2 regions of the Rhizobium sp. CF142 genome follow, and region 2 is predicted to be linked to the other one. Evidence: riboswitches for the same ligand, from Rfam matches in the RefSeq annotation. Region 2 holds a riboswitch; the other holds the start of a gene.

Region 1 (3,426 bases), on a different contig from region 2:
CATTGACCTCTTCGTCGCGCTCGTTTTCGATCGCGATAGTGCCGAGCGTCCTGTCCTTGTTGAGGGCGATCGAATCAGGTTGGCCGCCGAGATCGCAGGTCGCGTCGATCTTCTTCGTAGCGATATCGACGATCGCCAGACGGCCAGACGGCTTCTGCTTGCTTTCGCCGGTGTTGACGGCGACGAGCGCCTTGCCGGCTGCAGTCGTGACCGAGGTCGGCTCACCGTCCATCATCAGCGCGCCACCGGCCTTGGGTGCCTTGGCATCGATGATGTCGATGAAGCCGATCGCGCCGAGCGGGCTATCGCTGTAGATCAGCGTGTTGCCATCCTGCGAAGCGGTTATAATTTCGGCCGACGTGGCCGAAAGCTTGTCCTTGTCGGCCGGCAGGTTGGTCGCGACCGGGAAAGAGGCGATGCGGTTGAAAACCGGCTCAGCCGCTGCCGGGAAGGCAACGGATGCGAAAAGCGCGGCAGCGAGCGCAGCCTTGCGCGAAGACAATGTCATTGAAAATCCCCCAATGTCGAAAAAATCGAACAGAGGTTTTTTGCGGGACTGCCATGACAGACACATGACAGCCTGCGACATTTTGTACGGTTTGCGTCAGGCCGCCTGCCGTTCGCGACGCATCTCGCTGCGCATGATGAAGAGCGACGCGGCGAGGATAAGCGTAGCGCCCAGCCACAGATAACCAGCCGGCGCATAGCCGAAGAAAAGCCAGCCGGCGAACACATTCAGCGGCAACTTCAGGTCGTCGAAGGGCTGCACATAAGCGGCATCGGCGCTGGCATAGGCGAGCGTCAGCAGATATTGCGCCACGACCGTCAGAAGCCCCGCCAGAAGGAAGAGCGCAAGTGCTGCGCCCGTCGGCACCACAAAGCCCGCCGCGAGCGCCAGGCCACCATTGATCGGCGTCAGCAGCACCAGCAGCCAGACGGTGATCGTCTCCGGCTTCTCGATGCCGGTCAGGCTCTTGGTGATGAGCGAGGAGGCGCCCCAAAGCAAAGCCGAGATAACAGGCAGAAGTGCTGCCCAGGTGAAGCTGTCCGACCATGGCTGGAGGATGATCATGGCGCCGATAAAGCCGACACCTGTCGCCATCCAGCGAGCGGGGCCAACACGTTCACCGAGGAAAAGGCGTGCGCCGAGAATGATGAAGAAGGGCGAGGTCATGACGAGTGCGATCGCCTGCCAGATGGGCACCGAAGCGAGGCCGGAGACCCAGGCCTCGACGCCGAGCGCGGCAAAGACGACGCGCACGATATGCCGCCAGGGATAATCCGTGCGCATGGCAGAAAGGCCGACCTTGCGCAGGAAGGGCAACGAGAAAAGAAAAGCGAAGCCATATTGCCAGAAGGCTGCGGAGGCCGCCGGGAAGGCAAGCGTCATCGTGAGCCACTGGGTGACGACATTGAGGAGCGAGAAGACGACGCCTCCAAGCACCATGAAGGCTGCACCGGCGAAGGCGCGGGAATGCGAAACTGCAAGGGAATTCTGATTCATGTCTTCCATCCGGAATAGGGACCAAACATAAATCAGGACGCATGAGGCGACAGCACACAGACGCCGACAGATCCCTGCCCGCGCGCGGCCATGCTCATTCTCTTTCATCCGGACTCTAACCGTCGGCTCCGGAATCACACCGGATCTGCTGACCCTTCCCAAACCAAGGCTTGAGAAGGCGCTCGCGGGCTCAGGCCATAGCCCTTACCGCCGGTGGGGACTTTCACCCCGCCCTGAGAACATCACCGTCGTAAGACAAAGCGCTGCATGCCGCAAGCGGCCAAAACAAAAAGGGGTCCGGCGATGCCGAACCCCCTCGAAATCCTGCGCGGCCGTTCTCGTTTACGGCCGGCGGACAATCTCGTATCAGCCGTTGACGGCGTCCTTCAGGCCCTTGCCGGGCGTGAACTTCGGCACGTTGCGTGCCGGAATGTCGACTTCGGCGCCGGTCGACGGGTTGCGGCCCTTCGTGGCAGCGCGATGAGAAACCGTGAAGCTGCCGAAGCCAGCGAGACGGATGTCGCCCTTGTTCTTCAGCTCAGCCTGCACAACATCAAAAACTGCGTCTACGGCAGATGCTGCGTCAGACTTCGTCAGTCCAGCCTTTTCGGCTACTGCGGACACGAGTTCATTCTTGTTCATGTTTCCACCCCTTTCTAAATGGTTTGAAACAACTCAATCTGTAAGCTAGGCGCAGAAATCGCTTTCATCAGGCCCGCCGAGAACCCAAAAACCCTGCAAATCAAGGAAAAGCAAGCGTCTACATGACGTTTTCACAAAAAAGGCCGGCGTTTCCGCCGGCCTTTTTCAGGATTTGCAACAATTGGGCATAAATGTGGCCGCCAAAGCTCAATGAGCGATGGCTGCGCCTGCATCATCGAGCCCTTCGACAGTCGCGATGACGGGCGTTTCGACCGTGCCATCCCACTCGATCGGCTCGGGACGACGGACCAGCGCATGCTTGATCACTTCGCCCATGCGGGAGACCGGAATGATCTCCATGTTGTTCTTCACGTTGTCCGGAATCTCTGCCAGATCCTTGGCATTTTCTTCAGGAATCAGCACCTTCTTGATACCGCCGCGCAGTGCCGCGAGCAGCTTTTCCTTCAGGCCACCGATCGGCAGGACACGGCCGCGCAGGGTGATTTCACCCGTCATCGCCACATCCTTGTTGACCGGAATGCCGGTCATGATCGAGACGATCGCGGTTGCCATCGCGACACCGGCAGACGGACCATCCTTCGGCGTCGCGCCTTCCGGCACGTGCACGTGGATGTCGCTCTTGTCGAAGCGCGGCGGCTCAATGCCGAAATCGACGGCGCGCGAGCGAACATAAGATGCCGCTGCCGAGATCGATTCTTTCATCACTTCCTTCAGGTTGCCGGTGACGGTCATGCGGCCCTTGCCGGGCATCATGACGCCTTCGATCGTCAGCAGCTCGCCGCCGACTTCCGTCCAGGCAAGACCCGTGACTACGCCGACCTGATCCTCGCGCTCGGCTTCGCCGTGGCGGAAGCGCGGAACGCCAAGATAATCGTCGATGTTCGCTGCCGTGACGTGAACCGACTTCGTCTTGCCCTTGATGATCTCGGTGACCGCCTTGCGGGCGAGCTTCATCAATTCACGTTCGAAGTTACGGACACCCGCTTCGCGGGTGTACTGCTGGCTGATCGCCATCAGGGCATCGTCGCTGACAGAGAATTCACTCGGCTGCAGCGCATGTTCCTTGATGGCCTTCGGCAGCAGGTGCCGCTTGGCGATCTCGCGTTTTTCGTCTTCGGTGTAGCCGGCGATACGGATGATTTCCATGCGGTCCATCAGCGGAGCCGGGATGTTCAGCGTATTCGCCGTCGTGATGAACATCACGTCCGACAGGTCGTATTCGACTTCCAGGTAGTGGTCCATGAAGGTCGAGTTCTGGG
Region 2 (3,426 bases):
GCGCCGTCGATACGGATCGGACCAGGCTCGATGAGTTCGCCGATCATTTCAACATCGAAAAACGCTTCAGCACGCTTGAAGAGGCGATCGCCTGGGGTGGATTCGATGCGGCCACAAACGTCACGCCCGACCGTGTCCACCACGCAACCAGCCTGGCTTTGATTGCTGCCGGCAAGCACGTCTTCTGCGAAAAACCCTTGGCGGAAAACTATGCGCACGCTCTCGAAATGACGGAAGCAGCTGAGGCCGCCGGCGTCATCAACATGGTCAATCTCACCTATCGCAACGTCGCGCAGCTGCAGCGCGCCCGTGAGATGGTGTTGGCAGGCGAACTTGGCACCATCCGCCATGTAGAGGCCTCCTATCTGCAGAGCTGGCTGGTATCGCGCGCCTGGGGTGACTGGCGCACGGAATCGCGTTGGCTGTGGCGTTTGTCCACCGGTCACGGTTCGAACGGCGTGCTCGGCGATGTCGGCATCCATATCCTCGATTTCGCCGCTTATGGCGCCGCGACCGATATCGACCATGTCTTTGCGCGGCTGAAGACCTTCAACAAGGCGCCGGGCGGCCAGATCGGCGAATATATGCTCGATGCCAATGACAGCTTCACCATGTCGGTCGATTTCGCCAATGGCGCCCTTGGCGTCATCCATGCGACACGCTGGGCAACCGGTCATCTCAACGAACTGAAGCTGCGCATCTATGGCGAGAAGGGCAGCCTCGAAGTCATCCATCGTCCTGACGGCTCAGATCTTCGCGGCTGCTTCGGTGACGATATTGAAAGCGCCACCTGGCGTGACATCGAGGTGCCGGCGGCGCTGACCAACTACCAGCGCTTTGCCGAAGCGGTCAGGACCGGAAAGCAGGACGATCCCACCTTCCGCCACGCCGCCAATCTGCAGAAGGTCATTGATCTCGCGATCGTATCGGAGAAAGAACGTCGGGAGTTCAATCTGCTGGCCTCCGAGAGCCTGGAAGGCACGGCCGGCCAGGAACGCAAGGCAGACGATCAGGGGCCGGCGCTAGCACTCGTCATCTGACGGCATGCTGAAACATCGAAGACCCGAGCGATCGGGTCTTCTTTAAGCCAATAGCTCACGCTGCTTATCCATGGCGGAGCGCGGGTGCCTTACGCAAACGGCACCCACATGACCTCGGCTTACTGTGGCATTACCACGCCAAGGGCTAGCGCGCTTAGGCGGCCTTAACAGGCGCGCTCACGCCTCGATAAGCAATGAGATCCTCGATCGTGATCAGGTGGAGGCCGTGCCGCTCGGCAAACTGCTCGAGCTCGGGCAGACGCGCCATCGTGCCGTCATCATTGGCCACTTCGCAGATGACACCCGACGGAGAAAGGCCTGCGAGCCTTGCGAGGTCGACAGCAGCCTCGGTGTGGCCGGGGCGAGAAAGCACGCCGTTCGGATGCGCACGCAGCGGGAAGATATGGCCGGGCCGCGCAAAATCCTCGGGGCGGGAAGTCTCGGCAATGAGTGCGCGAACCGTTGCGGCGCGGTCAGCCGCCGAGATTCCGGTCGTCGTTTCAGGAATATAGTCAACCGACACGGTGAAAGCCGTCTTCAAAAGTTCGGTATTGTTGGGGACCATCTGCGGGATCTGCAATTCGTCCAGCCGCTCGCCTTCCATGGCCACACAGATGAGGCCGCGGGCATAATTCATCATGAAGGCGATCGCCTGCGGGGTGATTGCCTCGGATGCGATAACGAGGTCGCCCTCGTTTTCCCTGTCGCGATCGTCGACGACGACCACGATCTCTCCACGCGCAATCGCGGTGATCGCATCTTCGATTTTGGAAATTGCCATTTCTCTGCCTTTCAAGGGTTAGCCGCGTGAGCGGCATACATGGCTTGTCAAAAGCCACCATTTTCCCTTGGGCGAACAAGCATATGAAACACCGCGTGCCGAGCGGTGTCCTCTGCGTTGCTCTCTTCCATCCGGACTATGACCGTCGGCTCCGGCATCTCACCGGATCTGCTGACCCTTCGCTTTCACGAAGGCGCTCGCGGGCTCCGAGTTGCCTCGATACCGCCGGTGGGGAATTGCACCCCGCCCTGAGAACATTACTTAGATAGATGATGAAGGCCTTGTTCTGCAAGAGGTTGGGTGCAGATCTCGCCGCGGGAATTGTCTCGCAGGGGTGAAAGCACCGTTTCCTATTGTCGAACAGAGCTAGGACATGATGAGGCCGCCATCGACATTGATGGTCTGGCCGGTGATGTAGGCCGCATCGTTGCTGGCAAGGAAGGTGACTAGGCCGGCGACGTCTTCGCCGGAACCGGCGCGCTTCATCGGGATGCCTTCGACCCATTCCTTCATCAGTTCGCCGGGGCCGTAATTGCCGAGCAGCTTGCCCCATGCCTGGTCGTTATAGGCCCACATGTCGGTCTCGATGATGCCCGGGCAGAAGGCGTTGACGGTGATGCCGTCGGTCGCGACTTCCTTGGCAAGGCTCTGGGTGATGCCGACGACGCCCATCTTCGAGGCGGCATAATGCGGCGTGTAGATGAAGCCGTCGCGTGCCTGGCCGGAGGCGGTGTTGATGATACGTCCGCCGCGGCCGTGCTTGCGCATGCGGGCGATCGCTTCCTGGGCGCAGAGGAACACGCCTTTGGTGTTGACCGCCATGACCTTGTCCCACTCGCCCTCGGTCATATCCTCGATGCGGGCAATGGTGATGACGCCGGCATTCTGGATGGAGACGTCGACAGCGCCGAATGCCTGCTCGGCAGCGTCATAGAGTGCCTTGACGCTCGCCTTGTCGGTAACGTCGCCGACGAAGGAGATCGCCTTTCCGCCATCGGCTTTGATCTGTTCGGCCACGCCATGCACGCTCTCCTCATTGGCGGAGACGACGAGATTGGCCCCTTCGCGCGCAAAGCGTTTGGCGATCGCAGCGCCGATGCCGCGGCTTGCACCGGTAATGACGACGGTCTTGTTTTCAAAACGTTGCATTCTCTTTTCCTTTCAACGGGGCCGGCGTGAGCGCACCGATCTGCACCGGCGACACTTGTCTCCGCACTCAGAGTTCAAACGGCTGCCGAAATAATTCCTGCGAGTTCCGAGGCCTTCAGCGAAGCGCCACCGACCAGCGCTCCGTCCACATTGCGAAGCCCGAATATCGCCTCTGCATTGGATGTCTTGACCGAGCCGCCATAGAGGATCCTGACCGAATGGCCATCGCTGCCCAGCCGCTCTTCGAGCATCTGCCGGATTGCGGCGTGGACCTCCTCGATCTGTTCGTTGGTCGGCACCAGTCCGGTTCCGATTGCCCAGACGGGTTCATAGGCTATGACAAGATTTCGGCTGGTAGCACCCTCAGGGACCGATTCCTGCAGCTGCCCATCAACCACTTCGATCGCCCTTCCTTCGTCGCGCTCACGCCGCGTTTCACCGACGCAGACAATCGCG

The links. Region 2 has a riboswitch for FMN ahead of ribB (3,4-dihydroxy-2-butanone-4-phosphate synthase). Riboswitches for the same ligand answer to the same signal wherever they lie in the genome.
Region 1: it holds a riboswitch for FMN, as region 2 does, so the genes downstream of both, PMI11_RS18295 (DMT family transporter) here and ribB (3,4-dihydroxy-2-butanone-4-phosphate synthase) in region 2, are expected to answer to the same signal.

What each region holds. Positions count from the first base shown of each region.
Region 1 covers NZ_AJWE01000091.1:3,700-7,125, forward strand. Annotated here, with positions in the region: gene PMI11_RS18290 (esterase-like activity of phytase family protein) at 1-523, opposite strand, end outside; gene PMI11_RS18295 (DMT family transporter) at 605-1,504, opposite strand; FMN riboswitch at 1,597-1,749, opposite strand; gene hupB (DNA-binding protein HupB) at 1,871-2,146, opposite strand; gene lon (endopeptidase La) at 2,354-3,426, opposite strand, start outside.
Region 2 covers NZ_AJWE01000105.1:13,178-16,603, reverse strand. Annotated here, with positions in the region: gene PMI11_RS24455 (Gfo/Idh/MocA family protein) at 1-1,040, shown strand, start outside; gene ribB (3,4-dihydroxy-2-butanone-4-phosphate synthase) at 1,195-1,821, opposite strand; FMN riboswitch at 1,937-2,081, opposite strand; gene PMI11_RS24445 (glucose 1-dehydrogenase) at 2,188-2,970, opposite strand; gene tpiA (triose-phosphate isomerase) at 3,045-3,426, opposite strand, start outside.